DNA from 2 places in the Pseudarthrobacter leeuwenhoeki genome. Region 2 is predicted to be linked to the other one. Evidence: predicted binding sites of a transcription regulator. Region 2 holds the regulator's gene; the other holds the start of a gene.
What was found. The regulator LexA, encoded in region 2, represses DNA repair genes until DNA is damaged. The targets are predictions, from matches to a motif close to TCGAACANNTGTTCGA.

Region 1: a site for LexA is predicted at 6,104-6,119, ahead of ACZYX4_RS16675 (LexA family protein). Genes of this name have one in related genera too.

Annotation. Positions count from the first base shown of each region.
Region 1 covers NZ_JBVAYY010000024.1:1,854-12,184, reverse strand. Annotated here, with positions in the region: gene ACZYX4_RS16705 (hypothetical protein) at 1-199, opposite strand, end outside; gene ACZYX4_RS16700 (hypothetical protein) at 967-1,203, shown strand; partial or broken gene ACZYX4_RS16695 (transposase) at 1,211-1,501, opposite strand; gene ACZYX4_RS16690 (GAF and ANTAR domain-containing protein) at 1,879-2,610, shown strand; partial or broken gene ACZYX4_RS16685 (IS110 family RNA-guided transposase) at 2,872-4,048, opposite strand; gene ACZYX4_RS16680 (helicase associated domain-containing protein) at 4,457-4,918, shown strand; gene ACZYX4_RS16675 (LexA family protein) at 6,134-6,565, shown strand; gene ACZYX4_RS16670 (Y-family DNA polymerase) at 6,613-7,911, shown strand; gene ACZYX4_RS16665 (hypothetical protein) at 7,957-8,295, shown strand; gene ACZYX4_RS16660 (hypothetical protein) at 8,292-8,666, shown strand; gene ACZYX4_RS16655 (hypothetical protein) at 8,710-9,036, shown strand; gene ACZYX4_RS16650 (hypothetical protein) at 9,719-10,331, opposite strand, start outside.
Region 2 covers NZ_JBVAYY010000004.1:171,634-181,964, forward strand. Annotated here, with positions in the region: gene ACZYX4_RS05085 (class I SAM-dependent methyltransferase) at 1-613, opposite strand, end outside; gene dapF (diaminopimelate epimerase) at 1-18, shown strand, start outside; gene hflX (GTPase HflX) at 1,115-2,683, shown strand; gene ACZYX4_RS05095 (ATP-dependent DNA helicase) at 2,676-4,865, shown strand; gene lexA (transcriptional repressor LexA) at 4,945-5,694, opposite strand; gene ACZYX4_RS05105 (LysM peptidoglycan-binding domain-containing protein) at 6,036-6,581, shown strand; gene ACZYX4_RS05110 (histidinol-phosphate transaminase) at 6,638-7,756, shown strand; gene hisB (imidazoleglycerol-phosphate dehydratase HisB) at 7,822-8,448, shown strand; gene hisH (imidazole glycerol phosphate synthase subunit HisH) at 8,445-9,239, shown strand; gene ACZYX4_RS05125 (hypothetical protein) at 9,240-9,398, shown strand; gene priA (bifunctional 1-(5-phosphoribosyl)-5-((5-phosphoribosylamino)methylideneamino)imidazole-4-carboxamide isomerase/phosphoribosylanthranilate isomerase PriA) at 9,469-10,215, shown strand; gene ACZYX4_RS05135 (SseB family protein) at 10,228-10,331, shown strand, end outside.

The DNA of each region.
Region 1 (10,331 bases), on a different contig from region 2:
CGGCGAAGATGATGTAGGGCCAGGATCCGGCGTCCCAGCCCTCACTGCCCCAGTTCGGCAGCACCGACCAGGCGGTGCCCTCGAGCGTGTCCATCCAGTCGTACCCATCCCCTGCCCGGTCATCGGCAGGAAGGACCGGGGCGGTCACCGGTTCGGCGGTGTCCGCCGTGAGGTGGCGGGTGGCTGTTACTTGGCTCATGAGGTGATGCTCCGTTTCACTCGGGCGGGGCGGGTACCGGAACAACCGGCTATCCCTCTCCCCCACCATGTTTTTTGCCTGCTGGCGGAGCATCGCGTAGCTGTGCCCGACGGAGCCGGGGCAACCCGAAGGGCAAGCAGCGGATGGGTGGGGGGAGGAAATAAGCGCAGCGCCGACCCAAGGCATCCGGTGCGCCGCCGTCCGGAGGACGGTTGCGCCGGTGGAGCGGGCACGTAGGATCCAACGGACAGCAGCAAAAAAGAACTAAGGAAATGCTTGTGCTGTCCGAGCGCAGCGAGGCCCGATTGCGGGCTTTGTATCATCTGTACCCCGCCCGGGGAAGAGCGCCTCATCAGAAAAGGAGGACTTGACGGTCCTCGCAGGTGATGGGAGTGTGCGGCGTTCGTCCAATGATTCTCCATGAGCTGGACGAGGGGTATTCTGGGCGGGAGGTATCCCGCGGTGGTGGCTGGATCCGTCTCCTCGTCTCATCCGTGGAGGATGAGGTGCCGGGCTAACGCCGCAGCGGCAACCCAATGTGAATTCACTGTTCGGGCCCGGAGTCCTGTCCCCCTGACGACTCAGTCTCGTCAATTCACGGCCCTGCATCTGTCGGTTGAGCGGCCGCGGGTCCGATGAAGAAAGGGTGGCCGCCGTGCGGGCGCAGTCGTAGCCTTATGGGAGACCGCGGGAATGCTTGTCCTGCGACCAAGCAACGGCTTGAAACCCCGCACTTCAGCGAAGTTCGGGAGGAGGGTGTGGGTTTGATGGATAAAAACCAGCAGAAATCGACTCAAATTGCATTCCTGCTCGCAGACCTCGAAGTCCATGAAGCGTGGTTGGCGTACTTCGTGTACGGGGGCAACCAGGACCTGTTGGTCATCGATGCATATTTGAACGGACTGATTCTGCTGCCGGTCCAGGACAGCGATCTGCTGGCTTTGGTCCTCAATGAGCGCCTGAGCGATCTCCACTTGCCGCACCTTGCCTCCTACAGCGGCTAAGGATGCATCACGCCGCCTTCAGCCGCGCAGCAACGGGAGTGTAGGTGGTGCCGTCGCGGAGCATGGCCCAGAGGACGTTGAGTCGTCGTCTGGCGAGGGAGAGCATGGCCTGGATGTGGGTTTCCCTTCGCCGCGTTTGCGGTCCTAGTGCCTCCGTGGGGCCGGGCAGCTTTCCAGCGCCGAGAGCCCGGAGAGGTAGAAGACCCGCCGCAGCCTGCGGTCGTAGTGCCTCCGTGGGGCCGGTGATGGTTTCCGGTGATCCGCCGGAGTACCTAAGTGCGGGGGCAAGTCCGGCGACACGGCGCTCAGCTCCGGAAGTGACGGGACTGGACGGGACGGGTCTGGACGGCCAATGAGGATAACCCCGTCAGCCGCGAGGACTGACGGGGTCATCCTCAGCGTCCCGCTGCGCCTTCGGCTAGACGCAGCGAGATACTAAGCAATCTTAGTATTTGTTATGGTGGTGTCTAGTGGCAAAACCCGGGAGGGATGGCTTCGGAGAGATCCCCGCTATGGCAGTGGGATGACGAGGACACCCGTATTTTCCCTCGATACTTCTCAGCATGCGGGCGCCTTGGTTATCTCGCCGTTGGAACCCAACTCTCCCGGCTTGCCGCATAGCCGAACGCCAAGTCTCGGGGGGGGCTTTAGTTACCGTTCCAGTAGGATGCTTGAATGTCCAATCACCCGAATGATGTGCCCGTCGAACTTCAGTCGGTTCTGGTGGACGCCGGAAATGCCGTCGAGTTTCTCTCCGGCCTCTCGAAGCTTGCTGCGGCCGCCGTTTCAGAAGTTGCCGGTGACGTCGTTGAGTGTGCCGTCACGGTCAAAATTCGTCGTAAGCCCTCAACGGCTGCGGCCAGCAGCGAGCGTGCCCTCGAGCTGGACCAGTTGGAACAGGCGTTCGGGGACGGCCCCTGCATAACTGCGCTCCGGGAGATGTCCCCGGTATTTCTCAATGACGTTACTTCGGATCTCCGGTGGCCGGGGCTGAACCGGCAATTCGCAGAAAGAGGCGTGTACAGCTCATTGGGCGTGCCGCTGGAGATCAGCGGCGGCGCCACCGCAGCACTGAACTTCTTCGCATCCAACCCGGCTGTATTCACCCCGGACGTGTACGCCAAAGCCGCCGGCTTCGCCGCCGCCGCGCACAACACACTTCAACTCTCCGTCCGTATTGACACTGCGCTGGGACGGGCCGAAGACCTCCAGGAAACCATGAACAGCCGTACCGCCATCGACGTGGCCTGCGGGGTCATCATGGCGCAAAACAAATGCTCCCAAACCGAGGCAATGGAAATCCTGCTCAAGGTCTCCAGCCACCGTAACCAAAAACTGCGTGACGTAGCCACAGCACTCATCGAACGACTCTCCGTCGGAACTGTCCGGACTCACTTCGAATCATAAAAGCACCAACCGATCCTAACGAGGTGGCCCCGACGGATCGAGCCTTCGAAACAGTCGCCGACCTCAAGAATCACTCGGCGTAAAACAGCCCGGTGCAGCCCCACAGGGCGTGGCGCAACCCTGGGGCTGAGTCGTCTTGCATGGCCTGTGTTCGAGGTATAGGGAGGACGCCAAGTGCAACGAGGAGAAAAAGCCGCCGCAAAACCCAGCTACGAACTACGGGAATCAGCGGCTCTGAAATCGGCAACTCCGCAGCAGCTATCAGGCAGCCACACTCATGACCTGGGCGGGGACGGGCGTGTAGGTGGTGCCGTCGCGGAGCATGGCCCAGAGGACGTTGAGGCGGCGTCTGGCGAGGGAGAGCATGGCCTGGATGTGGGTTTTACCTTCAGCGCGTTTTCGGTCGTAGTAGGCCCGGGGGGCGGGGCAGCTCTTCAAGGCCGAGAGCCCGGAGAGGTAGAAGACCCGCAGGAGCCTGCGGTCGTAGCGGCGGGGGCGGTGGTGGTTGCCGGTGATCCTGCCGGAGTCCCGGGGTGCGGGGGCGAGTCCGGCGACGCCGGCGAACCGGTCCGCGGTTTCAAAGACGGTGAGGTCTCCACCGGTGGCGCCGAGGAACTCCGCGGCGAGGACAGGTCCGAAGCCTGGCATGCTGAGCAGGGACGGGGTGTGCCGGTGTTCGGTGACTTTCTCGCTGATCAGCGCATCGAGCTCGGCGAGTTCCTTGTTCAGGGTGGTGATTTCCCGTGCGAGGGCCGCGGCGATCTGTTCTCCGAGGTGCTGGGCCGGGACGGTCGTGTGCTGGGACTTCGCGGCGTCGACGGCGGCCGGGGCGACCGCGGCGGAGGAGCGGGCGCCGTGTTTCTTCAGCCAGGCGTGCAGCCGCGTCTGGCCGGTGCGGCGGATCCCGTCCGGGGTGCGGTGTTTGGTGAGCAGTCGAAGGCGCGCTCCAGGGCGGGGAAGTATTCGAGCAGCTGGGCCTGCAGGCGGTTGATCGCCCGGACCCGGTCCGCGGATTATCGGCCCGCCGGGCGGTGAGGATCCGCAAGCCGGTACTGATCTCATCCCCCGCCCGCAGGGGCTGGAGGTCTTTGCGCATCCTGGCCTGGTCGGCGATCACGGCGGCGTCTTTCGCATCTGTTTTGCCTTCCCCGCGGTAAAGCTTGGAGGCGTGGTGGACGATCCGGCCGGGGATGTAGAGGATGTTCTGGCCGTGGGCGACGAGGATGGCGATCAGAAGCGCCGGGCCCCCGTGGTTCAGGTCCGTTGCCCAGGTGACCTCGTCCCCGTCGCCCAGTTTCAGTACGTTGGCGATGAGGTCCAGCAGGGCTGGTTCGTCGTTGGGGATTTTCTGCGAGAGCAGCCGGTTTCCGTCGGCGTCGATCACGACGCAGTGATGATGGGCTTTGCCGGCATCGATACCGGCCCACAATTTCGCCAAAACAGCCTCCATTTTCTTGGTTATGTGTACCCGGCAGATAACCGCGCCGTCTTGTCCTTATCCGGCGATTCATGTCGCGTCTCTCAATCAGCGGTCGGGTCATCGCGGGGCGGCGGGCGGCCAATCCTTCGGGGCCGTCACGACCTGAATCGTCCGGCCACAGCAACAAAGCCATACCCGCCTCCCCCGGGTAGCCACGACCCTACAACGGCCACGGAACCACCCGTCAAAACCATAAGGACAGCAACCAAAAAACGTCGTAGACACGGGCCAGGGCGGGCCGGAGCCCTGCGACGGACAGCACTGGACCCAACAGCCGGCCGCGCCAGCGGACGCCCGGAAGCAGTGTCCTTGGTCCCGTGGTGCCCCCGTACTGTCTGGGCAGGCCGTGGCAGGATTGGGTCCATTATGGACAGGCGGTTGCGGCGCGCTCCTGACGCGGAATGGGTGCTGATGTATCGGCTCGGGCTGAGCCGGAAACGCATCGCTGAGCTCGTGCGCGTTCATCCCGCCGTCGTCGGGTACCACCTGGTTATCGCCCGCCGCCAGGATCCCGGACTCGAGGCCGAACACCACGCCACCGCAGCTGCCAAGCCCGGCCCCTCCCCCACGGATCTTGCCCGGATGGAAGAGTTCATCATTTGGGTCTCTGCCGAAGGCCGGCTCCCTGAAGGCCATTCGCCCGACCGGGACGAAAGATCGATGGCGCGGTGGCTGTCCGGGCGCCGGCGAGACGCAGCCGAAGGCACCCTTGACCCGGCATACTGTGACGGACTCGCACGGGTTCCGGCATGGGCCGGGAACCACAGGGCAGCTGCGGACGAAGCCAGGTGGCACGACCGCCTGGCCGAGCTCGTGGAGTTCCGGTAGGAAGGCCACGACTGGCCACGCCACCACGACTATGACTTAGAACGGGAACACACCCTCGGGGTATGGATCCACGCCCAGCGGTACAAACGGCGCCGCGGCGACCTCGCCCCCGTGAAGGTCAAGCTCCTGGACAATGCCGTTCCGGGATGGCAGACCGGGAGAACCCGCGGCCGCCCTCCCCGCCGGTAAACGGGACATCGCCCCGTCCCCGCCAACCAGCAGTCGTGACGTCAGGACTGCTAGTAGACTCAGTTCGGCTCTCCAGTCCCCCCAGCTTGGAGAGCCGGGAGCCTCCGCGTTTGAGTCCTGGACTCGCGCGGAGGCTTTTCTCATCCGCCAGTAGAAGAAGCCCGGGCTGCTGCCAGGTGGCGATCAAACCGGACGCGACCCCGGAGAGGTGACGTCGATGACAGGGCCGGGGCCCCTCAGGCGGCCGGCACGACGCCCCGGACTGCCCCGGTCGGGCGGCCGGGCAGCGGCGCGACGCGTTCAGGAACCGGGTGTGGAGTCAGGTGAGGACGTCCGGCAGCGGGTTCCAGCTCGGCGAGCGGGAGTTCGCGGTGGATAAGGTAATCGCACGCTACGGGGCCGGTCATCCTCATATCCGGGCACAGTCGTCCACGGTGTTCAATGCGGACATTGGCTGCGCGTAAACCGGCTCTGAACGCCCTGCCACCCACGGGTGCAACCCCTTCGAGCCCGCACCAGCTCAGGTACAAGCCGTACAGTTCGTCCATGCTGAGGCCGTCCCCGCCAGGATCTGCGGCCACGCATTCAGTGAGGAAATCTTCCAGTGGTGTCATCGTCATCGTGGCCTCCTGCATCCTGGCGGCATTGCCGCTCAAATGAAACAACATCAGCGTGAATGTGAAGCATGACCAGCCCAGAAACGCACGTAAAACACTAAGAATCTAGGAGCACTCTTTTCCCCTGTCAACCAGATTTTCCGCAGCGAGCCCGGTGGACCATGAGCGCCTTGGCTGTCACGCGGCGTGGGGCGCGCCGGCCGTCGACGAGCCTGAAGCAGAGCCGCAGCGAGGGTCCCGCCAGGTTGTGCCCACTGGGGGCAGGCGGAGCCCTCCGCACAGCTCAGGCTGTCCCCATTGGCGTACAACCTGTCCCCTCTTTGATCCTCTGAACCTTCGATAGTTCCTTTGTCGGGGCCACGATGTAGGGTTAAGAAAATCGAACATATATTCGAATAAAAGGTGAGTTGTGGGCGTTGTTGTGGGTCCCCGTGTGATAGATGCGGGCGCATCGTTGTTGTCGGTGCTGATCTCCCCGGTCCCCGTCGCGGCCGGGTATCCCTCGCCGGCGCAGGACTACTTTGATGGCCGGATCGACCTGAACGAGCACCTGATCAAAGACATCACCAGCACCTATGTCGTGCGGGTGTCCGGGGACTCGATGGAAGGCGCCGGCATCAGCGACGGCGACGAGCTGATCGTCAACCGTGCCCTGGAACCGGTGGACGGGTCCGTGGTCGTTGCGGTCCTGGACGGGGAGCTGACCATCAAACGGCTGCGGATCACCGGAACCGGGGTGGTGCTGCAGGCGGAGAACCCGTCCTACCCGGACATCCGGGTGCCCTCGTTATCGGATCTGGTCGTCTGGGGCGTCGCCACCCGGTGCCTTCACCATGTTTAAGTGGCGCTATTGCGTTAAACGGGAACTTTGCCGGCGCGGGGCGAGCGATGTCTAAGCCCGCTGTGATGCGGCATCTGCCGCAGATCGCGCATGTGGATGTGAACTGTTTCTATGCCTCGGCCGAGCGGGCGTTTAACCCGTCTTTGGAGGGCCGGCCTGTCGTCGTCTTGTCCAATAACGATGGCTGTGCCGTCACCCGTTCCCCTGAGGCCAAGGCCCTGGGCATTCCCATGGGTGAGCCGTGGTTCAAACTCGCCCCGCGGGCCAAGGAATGGGGACTCGTTGCCCTGTCGAGTAACTACGAGCTCTACGGCGACATCAGCGCCCGCGTGATGGAACTCCTCGGCCGGTACTCGGCCTGGCTGGAGGTCTACAGCATCGACGAGGCGTTCCTCGGCGTCAAAGGAACCCCGGACGAACTCCTGGCCCTGGGCCGGGACATGAAAGCCGCCGTGCGGCGGAACGTAGGCGTTCCGGTCTGCGTGGGAATCGGACCGACGAAGACCCTGGCGAAACTGGCGAACAAATGGGCCAAGAACAACCCGGCCTTCGACGGGGTCTGCCACTGGGACTCTGTGCCCGCCGCCGAGAGGGAAGGGCTGATGCGCCGCCTGTCGGTGATTGAGATCTGGGGTGTCGCCACCCGGTTGACCAAACGACTCAACGCCCTGGGAATCCACTCCATCCTTGATCTGTCCCGGGCTGATCCGGTGATGATCAGGGACCGCTTCTCCGTGGTCATGATGCGCACCGTCCTGGAACTGCAGGGAACCCCCTGCATCCCGATGGAAGAAGAACGCATCGGCCGGGACCAGCTCATCTTCTCCCGCTCCTTCGCCACCCCCATCACCACCGCCGCCGAAATCCGGCAGGTCATGAGCGTCTACGGCCAGCAGGCCTCCGCGCGGCTGGCCAAACACGGGCTCCAGGCCAAAGTCCTCACCGCGTTCGCCGGCACCTCACACTTCAACCCCAAAAACACCTCCTACCCCTCCGTCTGTGTGCCACTGCCGATGCCCACCGCCGACCCCGTCCTGCTCACCAAAGCCGCCCACGCACTCCTCCCCCGCATCTGCGAGGGCATCCGATACGCCCGGGCCGGGATCATGGTCACCGACCTGCGCCCCAGCGGCAACCAGGCGCCCTTGGCGTTGTTTGAGAACCCGCACGAGGAACGCCACGTCGGAACACTCCTGGAAGACATCACCCGCCGGTACGGACGCGGATCCATCGGCCTGGGCCACGGAGGCATCCGCGGCGGGCCGGACTGGACCATGAAACGGGACATGCTCTCCCCCCGCTACACCACCCACTGGGACGAACTCCCCCTCGTCAAAGCCGCCTAAACCCAACTTCGCCCGCACGACAGCACCACGAAAGAACGCACCCCCATGACCACCACCATCGAAGCCCCGACCCGAACCAACGACCTTCAGGTCCGGACCGACGCGGCAGGCAAGCCCCTCGCCATCCGCCACGACGGCCGGATCTGGCTTGTCGATCCCGACACCGACTCCCAGCACTGGTTCGGACGTGACGCCTGGTGGGACACCCGGCGCACGGCAGCCGTCGGCAGCGGCGACCTCGTCAGCATCGAATTCTGGCGCGTCCAGGTCCGCCCCGGCGCCCATTCCACCCTCCGGACCGTCACTCTCCGCCGGGAACCGCTGTCCACGCACTGGCTCCTGGAAAACAGCAGCGACGCCGACGAAACAACTGAAGAAGAGTGAACGGCCAACCCATCAGCGATCAAACGTGGGCAGAGATCCGCTCAGAATTCACGCTGCCCTCCCTGGAGCTGGTACGCCGTCGACTCTCCGAGCTCATGGACGACCCCGAACCCGTCATGCGGCAGCTCGTCCGCGTCTTCATCGACGACGGGACCTTCTGCCCGGGTTTCCAGTTCCTCCCCGGCGGGCAGCTCCACCCGACGGTCACAGGCCTCTTTCGGAGGGCAATGGAACTGCACATCCCGCACAACTACTTCACCGCCTGGATAATCACTCCGTCCAAGGACCTGGGCGGATCCCGCCCCGTCGACCACCTGAAAGTCGGCCCCTCTCCCCTGCTGCCCGCGCTGGAAACCTACCGCTGGCGCTAGTACTGGCTCTTGACCGCGCCGGCGGGGTGCGTAGCGTTGGCCCATGGGACTCATCTACGACAACCCGGACCTCGCAACCCTCACACTGACGCGCCTCGCAGCCGAAGAATCCGAAGGACCCGGCGGTATGGAAGGGCGCATGCTCGAATATCTGGACGGCCTGGAACGGCGCAACGGCACCGCCTACCTGGAGCTTGTGGCCATCACCCTCGCCCGGATCCACTTCAAATCCATGGACGACCTTGCCCGGGCCACCGGGACATACGCCGCGGACCCCGTACTGCGTGCTCAGCGCGTGCTCCTACATGCGTCCGGCAGCCAGGTCTGGGTCAGCGTCGAAGTCCGCGCCGCTGGTTTCCTGCACGGTTAACGAGGGAACGGGCTCTTTCTTTGATACCTGCAAGGAGCGCCACGCTCCTCCCCCGGCCGCTACCAGCAGCAGCCCACCGATCCACCACCACTTCCTTGCCGCCGACCGCCCAGTCCCAACCGAAACGGGTTCCGTGGCAGCGGCAGTGACTTTCGGTCCGAGGTGTTTTAGTCGTTCCTGGACCCGCGGAGTGAGTGTCTCCACGCTGCCCGCAAGCTCGTCAGCCAGCCGGCGCAAAACCGCCTGGAGGCGCGGTGAGGCAGTTTCAATGCCGGTATCCAGCCCGGCCACCGCTCTTTGCAGAGCAGCCTGCACTCCAGGCGTCGCCCATTCCCTGCCCTTAACCAAATGGGCCATGAGGTTCTCGGAAAGATGGTGGACCTGCTCAGTTTCAGTCATAGGTTCTGCCGTGCGCATCGGTGCCTCCTGTGTGCGATGGATGCCCATAGCCTACGACTGGCAGCACCCCTCGAAACAGGCCGCAGCGAAACCGTTCCACAACCTTGGAACCGGGACACCCCTGGTGGGACACTCCCCCACGGGGTAAGCCATGCACCACGCGCCATACTCACCCTCGGACACCCGATTTCGTATGATGTGACACCTCCCGACGACGTTCCGTTTCCTTGCTTACGGGACAGTACGGCCGCCGCGACAAGCCTGGGAACGCGGTGGTTGGCGATTAGCGCAACTGGCAGCTTACTTCGTGGATCCCGGGCCAAACCGGATCGGGGGCCGACCCCCCAATGGCGAGAATCCCTGAGTCGGCCCCCCACTGAAAGGTATACGAGCCCGCAGCAATCGGCCGGTATCCGTCGTCGGCGGTCCATTCGCTCACCCGCCAGCCAATTCCGACGGCACTCACGGCGAAGACTTCTCCGCCGCCGGACATTAGGAACGACGTCTCCCGAACGGCGGCCCGGCAACCGCCCGGACCCTGCGGCTCCAGCACTTGGTAGGTGGCGTCGAACCCTAGGTCGCCAAGCGCTCCGAGTAGACCACCCGCTCCAGCCACGAGCACCATAAGGCGCAGGGCCCACGTGCCTGGACCGCTGCGCCCCTGTGTTCCTGTGCCGGGGCCGGACCGCCGGCGCTTGGCGGCCCGGATGATCACAAGCACGACGGAGGCGATGAGCAGGACGATGCTTACCGCCCAGCCACGGACTACCTGCCCGGATACGACGAGTACCAAACCACCGCAGCCGGCAAGGAATACAACGAAGGCGAGCAGCACACAGAAGTCAGCGGCCCGAGCGAGACGTGACCCCACCAACTGGCCAGGGTGCTGCTCGTCG
Region 2 (10,331 bases):
AGTGGGACGCTTTCCTGACCCGAAGGATGCGAAACGACTTCGAGGTGCTCTCGCGCGTCACCGCAAAGCTGCTGTCCAGCTCCGCGGCCAGCCAGCGCTGCAGGGAATCCGAGCCCAGGTTCTTCTGCACCACCAGCCATGCGGAGCCGCCGGGCGCCAGCCGCGGCAGCCACAGCAGCAGCAGGGCATGAAGCTCGTCCTTGCCGACCCGGATGGGCGGGTTGGACCAGATCGTGTCGAAGCGGAGCCCGGGGTCGACGGCGCCGGGCGTGCTGGCCGTGACATTGCGCAGCCCCAGCAGCGCGGCGTTTTCGTTGGTCAGGCTCACGCACCGCTCGTTGACGTCCACGGCGTAGACCTGGGCGTGCGGTGCCCGCAGGGCCAGGGTCAGCGCGATCGGACCCCAGCCGCAGCCGATGTCCAGCAGCGTTCCCTGCGGGGCCGGGGCGGGAGCCTCGGCCAGCAGCACGGCCGTGCCCTTGTCGATGTTGTCCGGGCTGAAGATGCCCGAGGACGTCTGCAGGTGCCGGGTTTCACCGGCAAGCTCCACGGTCAGTGGCTTGCGGGTGAACGGCCCGGCCGGCTGGGCGCTGAAATAGTGTGCAGACTCCATAACTGCCCAGATTAGTTGGCCCCCGGCCCGTAGGCGAAACCGCGGCATCGGGCCGGAGGCAGCTGGACCGTCTGCTAGTGTTAAATGCATGTTCTTGAACTTCAAATAGCCGGCGCGGGTTAAGTCTGGCACGGGTTAAATCCGGCACTGGTTAAATCCGGCCCGTCCCCGTCCCCGCAGCGACGCAGGTAGCTACCTTCCGCTCAGTGCGCCCCCCGCGATGATCCTGCCAAGGACCCCGCCGCCGGTGCCCGGTCCGCGTGGAGTCCGGCAGTGCTCATGGAGCCGGGCCGGGCGGAAAGCTCCTCCCCTCGAGGCCAACCACGCCTGTCTCCTCTCCTTCCCGCCGCTCCCACGCGGAGCCCACACTGTCCCGGCACCGCTTGCCGCGGGCACTCCAGGAGCCCCCCTTTGACGAATAGTCGTCAGCCCAGCGCGAATACCGCCCCCGACACCACCGATCGGCACTATTCTGGAACTGCCGAACCTCTGAAGGAGACCATGACCAGTCAGCCCAACACCGGACCCGATTCAGCAGCCCAGGACATGAGTCCTGCGGAAATCCAGGCTGTCATCGACCGGATCCTCTCCAAGGACACCCCTGCCCGGAAGGCAGCCCCGGCTGCCGGCGAGCCCACGTCGGTGCTCGGCAAAGCGCAGGCGATCTCCCGGAAGGACGAGGAACACAGCAACTACGACGGCGACCAGCAGGACCTCGAGGAACGGCACGCCCTGCGCCGTACCGCCGGGCTGTCCACCGAACTCGAAGACGTCACCGAAGTCGAATACCGGCAGTTGCGCCTCGAGCGCGTCGTACTGGCCGGCCTCTGGACCGAAGGCACCCTCGCCGACGCCGAGAACTCGCTCCGAGAACTCGCCGCCCTCGCCGAGACCGCCGGCTCGGAGGTCCTCGACGGGATTGTGCAGCGCCGCGCCAAGCCCGACCCCGGAACCTTCCTCGGCTCCGGCAAGGCCCAGGAGCTCAAGGACATCGTGATGTCCACCGGCGCCGACACTGTCGTCGTCGACGCCGAACTGGCACCGTCCCAGCGCCGCAGCCTCGAAGACATCGTCAAGGTCAAGGTCATCGACCGCACGGCCCTGATCCTGGACATCTTCGCCCAGCACGCCAAGAGCCGCGAGGGCAAGGCCCAGGTGGAACTGGCCCAGCTCGAATACCTGCTCCCGCGCCTGCGCGGTTGGGGTGACTCGATGTCCCGCCAGGCCGGTGGCCAGGTGGGCGGTGCCGGTGCCGGCATGGGCTCGCGCGGTCCCGGTGAAACCAAGATCGAACTGGACCGCCGCCGGATCCGCACCCGGATGGCCAAACTGCGCCGGGAAATCGCCGCGATGAAGCCGGCCCGGGAAACCAAACGCGCCAACCGCCGTCGTAATTCCGTGCCGTCCGTTGCAATCGCCGGGTACACCAACGCCGGCAAGTCCTCGCTGCTGAACCGGCTGACCGACGCCGGTGTCCTGGTCGAGAACGCCCTGTTCGCCACGCTGGACCCGACGGTCCGCAAGGCTGAAACCTCGGACGGGCTGGGCTACACCCTGGCCGATACCGTGGGATTCGTGAGGTCGCTCCCCACCCAGCTCGTGGAGGCTTTCCGCTCCACCCTGGAGGAAGTCGCGGACGCGGATCTGATCCTGCACGTCGTGGACGTCTCCCACCCGGATCCGGAAGGCCAGATCGCCGCCGTCCGCAAGGTGTTCAGCGAAGTCGACGCCCGCAAGGTGCCGGAAATCATCGTCCTGAACAAGGCCGACGCCGCGGATCCCTTCGTGATCGAACGGCTCAAGCAGCGCGAACCGCGCCACGTGGTGGTGTCGGCACGCACCGGCGAGGGCATCCCGGAACTGCTCAAGGCCATCAGTGAAGGCATCCCGCGGCCCAGCGTGAAGCTCGAACTGATGATCCCGTACAACCGGGGGGACCTGCTCAGCAAGCTGCACGAGACCGACGCCGAGATCCTCAGCCTCGACCACGAGGAAGCGGGCACCCGCGCCGTCGTGATGGTCCGCGAAGGATTCGCCGCTGAACTGGATTCGTTCATCAGCAATGACTAAGGCAGCGGTGACCGGGGCGGACACCGGCGCGGGCGATCCGGCGGGGGCGGCCCCCGCAACGGAGGATCCCGCAACAGCGGATCCCGCAGGGACGAACGCTGCAGGGACCGAAGCCGCCGGAAAAAACCCGGCAGGAACACGCGGCCCGGCCGGCGGGGAGTTCGTCATCGAACTGCTCGACCGTGCCGTCGCCGGCATGGGCGGCCAGAGCCGGGACGGCCAGCACGAGATGGCCCGGCAGGTGGCGCACGCGATTGACAGCGGCGACCACCTGCTGGTCCAGGCCGGCACCGGAACCGGCAAGTCCCTCGCGTACCTGATCCCGCTGATCGCCCATTCGCTCGTCAGCGACAAGCCCACCCTGGTCTCCACGGCCACGCTGGCCCTGCAGACCCAGATCGTCGGCCGGGACCTGCCCCGGCTGCTGAAGGCCATCACCCCGGCGCTGGAACGGCCCGTCAAAATCGCGCTGGTGAAGGGCCGCTCCAACTATGTGTGCCGCCACAAGCTCGACGGCGGCTTCCCCTCCGAGGAGCCCTCCGAAGGCCAGCTCTTCTCACTCGGCGAGGACACGTCCGTGCCGCATTTCGCCGCGGCGATGGGCGGCCCGTCGTCGCAGCTCGGCAAGGAAGTCGTCCGGCTGCGCGACTGGGCCGAGGATACCGTGACGGGTGACCGGGACGAACTCCTGCCCGGGGTCACGGACCGTGCCTGGCGGCAGGTGTCCGTCACCTCCATGGAGTGTCTGGGCGCGCAGAAGTGCCCCCTCGCGGCCGAATGCTTCAGCGAACTGGCCCGGCAGAACGCCGCGGACGCCGACGTCGTCGTCACCAACCACGCCATGCTGGCCGTCAGCGCCTTCGAAGGCCTTGCGGTCCTGCCCGAATACGACGTTGTGGTGGTCGATGAAGCCCACGAGCTCCAGGACCGTGTGACGGGCGCCGTGTCCGGTCAGCTCTCCGTCGCGATGGTGCACGTCGCCGCGTCCGGGGCCCGGAAAAACACGGGCATCACCGTGGACGCCCTGAACAACGCCGCATCCAACCTCGAACTTGCCATTGAAGGGGTCCCCAGCGGACTCATGCCCAACGGCCTGAACAGCGAACAACTGGACTGTGTGGACCAGTTGCGGGACGCCTGCCGTGCGGCGCTCTCCGACTCCAAGGGGGACAGCGCCAACACCGCAGACGGCGGGCGCCAGCTCGCGCGCTCCCGCCTCATGGTGATCCTGGAGCTCTGCGAACGGCTGCTCGCCGCCCGCGAAAACCGCGAGGTGGTCTGGTTTTCCCGCAACAGCACCTTCGACCCGCAGCAGGGGTACTCCCAGCCCGACGAGTCCGCGCCGGCCCTGATCAACATCGCCCCGCTCAGCGTCGCCGGGCGGCTTCGCGAGGGCCTGTTCGCGGACCACACCGTCATCCTGACCTCGGCGACCCTGGCGATCGGGTCCGCCTTCGAACCGGCCGCCGGCGGCCTGGGCCTGGTCGGACCGGGTGCCCCGAGCTGGACCGGGGTCGACGTCGGCTCGCCCTTCGAATATCCGAAACAGGGCATCCTCTACGTTGCCCGGCATCTGCCCAAACCCGGCCGCGGCACGTCACCGGAGGCCCTCGACGAGCTGGAGAAGCTGATCCGGGCCTCCGGCGGCGGGGCCCTGTGCCTGTTCTCCTCCCGGCGCGCCGCCGAGGACGCCGCTGAGGCCATGCGGCCGCGGCTGGACATGAGCATCCTTTGCCAGGGGGATTCGACCATGACCGCGCTGGTGAAGCAGTTTGCCGACGAACCGGACACCTGCCTCTTCGGAACCATGTCGCTGTGGCAGGGTGTCGACGTGCCGGGGGCCTCGTGCCGCCTCGTGGTGATCGACAGGATTCCGTTCCCGCGGCCCGACGATCCGCTGATGACCGCACGGTCCCGTGCGGTGGCCCAGGCCGGCGGCAACGGGTTCATGAGCGTCTCCGCGACCCACGCCGCCATCCGCCTGGCCCAGGGCGCCGGCCGGCTGATCCGCACGACGACGGACAGGGGAGTGGTGGCAGTGCTGGACTCACGGCTCTCCACCGAGCGCTACGGGGGATTCCTCCGCGCCGCCCTGCCGCCGTTCTGGCCCACCACGGACCCAGCGGTCGCCCTTGCTGCCCTGGAGCGGCTGGCGAAGGAACCCGGGCAGCCGGCCACGTAGTCCTTCAGGGAACGGACAGGGCCCCGTCCGTTGCCGGCGGGGCCCTGTTCGCAGCTGGTGACGTGCCGCCTGACCGGCTCTAGAGGGAGCGCAGCACCGAGACGACTTTGCCCATGATGACCGCGTGGTCGCCGAGGATGGGCTCGTACTGGGTGTTCTGCGGCAGCAGCCAGGTGTGGCCGTCGCGCTGGCGGAACGTCTTGACCGTCGCCTCGTCGTCCAGCAGTGCGGCGACGATGTCACCGTTGATAGCGTCGCCCTGCTGGCGCACCACCACCCAGTCACCGTCGCAGATGGCGGCGTCGATCATCGAGTCCCCCGAGACCTTGAGCATAAAGAGCTCGCCGTGGCCCACGAGCTGGCGGGGCAGCGGCATCACGTCCTCGACGACCTGGTCGGCCAGGATCGGCCCGCCGGCGGCGATGCGGCCCACCAGCGGCACCATGGCGGTGTCGGTGGCGCTGGCCAGTTCGGACACGGACAATCCGCCGACAGTGCGCAGGCCGCCGGGCTTCCCGGCCCCAGGGGCCTTCGTGCTTGCCTCGTCGAGGGTCAGCGGCATCAGCACCTCCATGGCGCGGGGACGCTTGGGGTCGCGCCGCAGGTAGCCCAGCTTCTCCAGCTGTGAGAGCTGGTGGGTGACGCTGGAGAGGCTGGCCAGGCCAACGGTGTCACCGATCTCGCGCATGGACGGCGGATAGCCGTTGTCCGTGACCGAGCGCTGAATGGTTTCCAGGATCTTCTTTTGCCGGACGGTGAGGCTCTTGGGTGGCCGGGCTGCCTGCGGGCCCCGCTGGGTGGCCCTGCCGCCAGTGGCTTGTGCTGCCATGTTCGCCAACGCCTTTCCGTTCCGCCCGGCCGCCGTGGCTGCGGCTGCCGGGAACTTCCGGCCTGAAATGTCAGACCCTGCTGATCAACTGCAGAAGTGGTTGTTCTTTGACTCAAACGTAGGCCAGCCACAGGGCTTTTTCAAACATTTGTTCTAGCGAGTCTCGACAATGTTCGTCAGTAAGTGCTAAAACAGAACAAGCATAATTCGAATATGTGTTCTAGTCGGGCACTGTTCGGACACAGCATGACGTTCGGTTCTTTGTTCGAAGGTTAGGCCGGTTGGCGGCAGGTACGTGGAGTACGCCGGGCGGCACAGTATGGTCCAGGAGGGCTCAGTTCATGTCAGCATCAAGCGCGTTTCACGACACTTTCGGCCGCGGCGCATTCGGCGACTGCCGCCGGCCCGACGGCGGTGCGCCCGCCGGCCAGCGGGGCTTCCTCAGGAAGCAGGGCCACGTTAGCCGGCAGGGCTCCCTTGGCCGGCGGGGCTCCCTTGGCCGGCAGGGCTCCCTTGGCCGGCGCAGCCCGGCTGGCGGGAACGGTGCTTCAGGGCTCGGGCAACGGGTCAGGCAGGCGCCGCTGCGGCTCACCCGGCGGGGGCGTTTTGTCTTCATCGGGGTGCCGCTGATCCTGCTGGCCGCGCTCCTGCTCTCCTTCAGCGGCTTCCTCAACGCCCCGGCCAAGGCGGCGGAGTCCGCTGCCGGGCTGTCGCTGACCCCCGCCGTGACCGTTACGGTGCAGCCCGGCGAGTCCCTCTGGGCCATCGCCGAAGCCGTGGCACCGGAGCGCGACCCCCGCGACGTCGTCACCGATATCATCCAGCTGAACAACCTCGAAGCTGCCCGTGTCGTGCCCGGCCAGGCGCTCTTTCTCCCGTCCAAGTAGCGCGTCGGACCCGTCACAGTTTCAGGGCCTGCCGCAATCTCACTTAAACTGGTGAAGTGACTGACCAGCTAGAGCGACTGAACCGACTTCCCCTCCGGACCAACCTGCGCGGCCTGACGCCGTACGGCGCGCCGCAGCTGGACGTCCCCATCCTGCTCAACGTCAATGAGAACACCCATGGTGTCCCGGCCGACGTGCGCGCCGCCATCTCCGAGGCCGTCACGATTGCCGCGGCCGGCCTGAACCGCTATCCGGACCGCGAATTCACGGAACTGCGCGAAGCACTCGCGGAATACCTTGGGCACGGACTGGGTGCTGAGAACATCTGGGCCGCAAACGGCTCCAACGAGGTCCTCCAGCAGATCCTTCAGGCCTTCGGCGGCCCGGGGCGCACGGCCCTCGGCTTCCCTCCCACCTACTCCATGTACCCGCTGCTGGCCTCCGGCACGGACACCGGGTACATCGTCGGGGTCCGTGCCGACGACTATGGACTCAGTGCCGCATCGGCCGCCCGCCAGGTCCGCGAACTTGCGCCGAACATCGTCTTCCTGTGCTCCCCGAACAACCCCACCGGCACCGGGCTGGGCCTGGACGTCGTGGAGGCCGTCTACGAGGCCGGTGAAGCCAGCCAGACCATCGTGATCGTCGACGAGGCGTACCACGAGTTCGCCCACGACGGCACGCCCAGCGCCCTCGCGCTGCTGCCGGGCCGGGAACGGCTGATCGTCTCGCGCACCATGAGCAAGGCCTTCGCCCTCGCCGGCGCCCGGATTGGCTACATGGCGGCAGCACCCGAGGTGACGGACGCCCTGCGCCTGGTCCGGCTCCCGTACCACCTCTCGGCCATCACCCAGGCGACAGCCCTGGCCGCCCTGCAGCACCGGGTCGCGCTGATGGCCGACGTTGAGGACATCAAGCGCCAGCGCGACAGGATCGTGTCCGAGCTGCAGCGCATGGGCCTCAAGCCGGCGCCCTCCGACTCGAACTACGTCTTCTTCGGCGGCCTGGATAATTCCCACGAGGTCTGGCAGGGCCTGCTCGATGCCGGTGTGCTGATCCGCGACGTTGGCATTCCCGGGCACCTGCGCGTCACCGCCGGAACTGAGACGGAAACCACAGCGTTCCTCGAAGCCCTCGAACGGATCCTGGCCGGCCGGGCCGTGCAGCCCGCCTAGACTTAACACAGGACATCCACCCTGCCTGATCGCCGGGCACCGTCGTCATCCAAAGGACACCCACAATGAGCAACACCGGATCAACAGCTGGCGAGGGCCGGACCGCACGCATGGAACGGACCACCAGCGAATCATCCGTGCTGGTCGAGATTAACCTGGACGGCACGGGCGTCTCGGACATCAGCACCTCGGTCCCGTTCTACGACCACATGCTGACGGCGCTGAGCAAGCACTCCCTGATCGACATGACGATCAAGGCCACCGGCGATACGCACATTGATGTCCACCACACGGTCGAGGATGTGGCCATCACCTTCGGCGAGGTCCTGCGCACCGCGCTCGGCAACAAGGCCGGTATCCGCCGCTTCGGGGAAGCCACGGTTCCCCTCGACGAGGCCCTCGCGCAGGCCGTCGTCGACGTCTCCGGCCGCCCGTACCTCGTGCACGGCGGCGAGCCTGCCGGCCAGGAATACCACCTGATCGGCGGACACTTCACCGGTTCCCTGACCCGCCACGTCTTCGAGGCGATCACCCTGCACGCCGGAATCTGCCTGCACATGAACGTCACCGCCGGACGGGACCCGCACCACATTGTCGAGGCCCAGTTCAAGGCCTTCGCCCGCGCCCTTCGCGCCGCCGTCGAGCCGGATCCCCGCGTCAAGGGCATCCCGTCAACCAAGGGTGCGCTGTGACCGGCAAGGTCCTGAAAGACGGCGCCATCATCAACCCCGACGCCGGCAGGAAGCCGGCGTCGGCCGCCGGCAAGCCCACCGTTACGGTCCTCGACTACGGCTCCGGCAACGTCCGTTCCGCCGTGCGCGCCCTCGAACGCGCCGGTGCCGAGGTGATCCTCAGCTCCAGGCCGGAGGATGTGCTCAACGCCGATGGCCTCGTGGTCCCCGGCGTCGGAGCGTTCGAAACGGTGATGCGCGAGCTCAAAGCCGTCGACGCCATCCGCATGATCGGCCGCCGCGTCGCCGGAGGCCGCCCCGTGCTGGCCATCTGCGTGGGCCTCCAGGTCCTCTTCGAGGCCGGCGTCGAGCACGGCACCGAAGCCGAAGGCATGGGGGAGTGGCCCGGAAAGGTCGAGCTCCTTCCCGCCGACGTTGTCCCGCACATGGGCTGGAACACCGTGTCCGTCCCGGCGGGGTCCAGGCTGTTCGCCGGTGTCGAGGAGGAGCGTTTCTACTTCGTGCACTCCTACGGGGTCCAGCAGTGGGACTTCGACGTCATCCAGCCCCGGATGACGGCGCCGCTGGTCACCTGGTCGGAGCACGGTGCCCCGTTCATCGCGGCCGTCGAAAACGGCCCGCTGTGCGCCACGCAGTTCCACCCCGAGAAGTCCGGCGACGCCGGCGCGCGCCTGCTGCGCAACTGGGTGGAGGGCCTGCGGGACCGTTCCGGGACAGCGGCAGCCCAAAGTTCAGAAGACACTGCAGCCGCCGCCGGCACTCCCGCCGCCCCGGAAGCCGGGACCGCCTAGATGTGGTCCATCGTGCTGATGGGGCTCGCCGGCCTGCTGGTCGGCGGAGCGCTGTCCTTCCGCCAGCAGAAGAGCCCCCGCTGGGTCCAGGTCGTGTTCTACGTCCTGGCCGGGATGGCGCTGCTCGCCGCCTACCTCCTGACGCTTTCCACTTCCTGACGCTTCCCGCCGCCTGACGCCCGGCTGCGCCCCCGACCACCTGCCGACCCTGTAAAGCTGAGGATCCACGATGACCCCCGAAACCCCGCTGCCTGTGCTGGAGCTGCTGCCCGCCGTCGACGTCGTCAACGGCCAGGCGGTCCGCCTCGTCCAGGGCGAGGCCGGCAGCGAAACAAGCTACGGCACCCCCCTGGAAGCCGCGCTGAACTGGCAGCAGCAGGGGGCGGAATGGGTCCACCTCGTCGACCTCGACGCCGCCTTCGGCCGGGGCTCCAACGCCGAACTGCTCCGCGAAGTGGTCGGCCGGCTCGACATCAAGGTGGAACTCTCCGGCGGCCTGCGCGACGACGAGTCGCTCGAGAAGGCCCTCGAGCTCGGCGTCGCCCGCGTGAACCTCGGCACCGCGGCCCTGGAAAACCCGGAGTGGACGGCCCGGGTGATCGAGCGCTTCGGCGACAGGATCGCCGTCGGGCTGGACGTCCGGGGCACCACACTGGCCGGCCGCGGATGGACCAAGGAGGGCGGTGACCTCTGGGACGTCCTCGGACGCCTCGAGGAGGCAGGCTGTGCCCGCTACGTCGTCACCGACGTCACCAAGGACGGCACCCTCCAGGGTCCCAACGTCGAACTGCTGCGCCAGATGGTGGAGAAAACCGGCAAACCGGTGGTCGCCTCCGGGGGGATCTCGAGCCTGGAGGACCTCTTGGTCCTGCGCTCCCTCGTGCCGCTCGGGGTCGAGGGCGCCATCGTCGGCAAGGCCCTCTACAACGGCAACTTCACGCTGCCCGAGGCCCTCGACGTCGCCGGCCGGCGCTAGCGGACCGCCAGCATGGAGCACCGGCCCGCGGGCGAGCCCGCAGCTGACCTTCCCGCCCCGTCACGGCCGCTGCCCGGGCACATCGCGGCTGCCCTGGCCGGCGCGGGCGGAGCGAC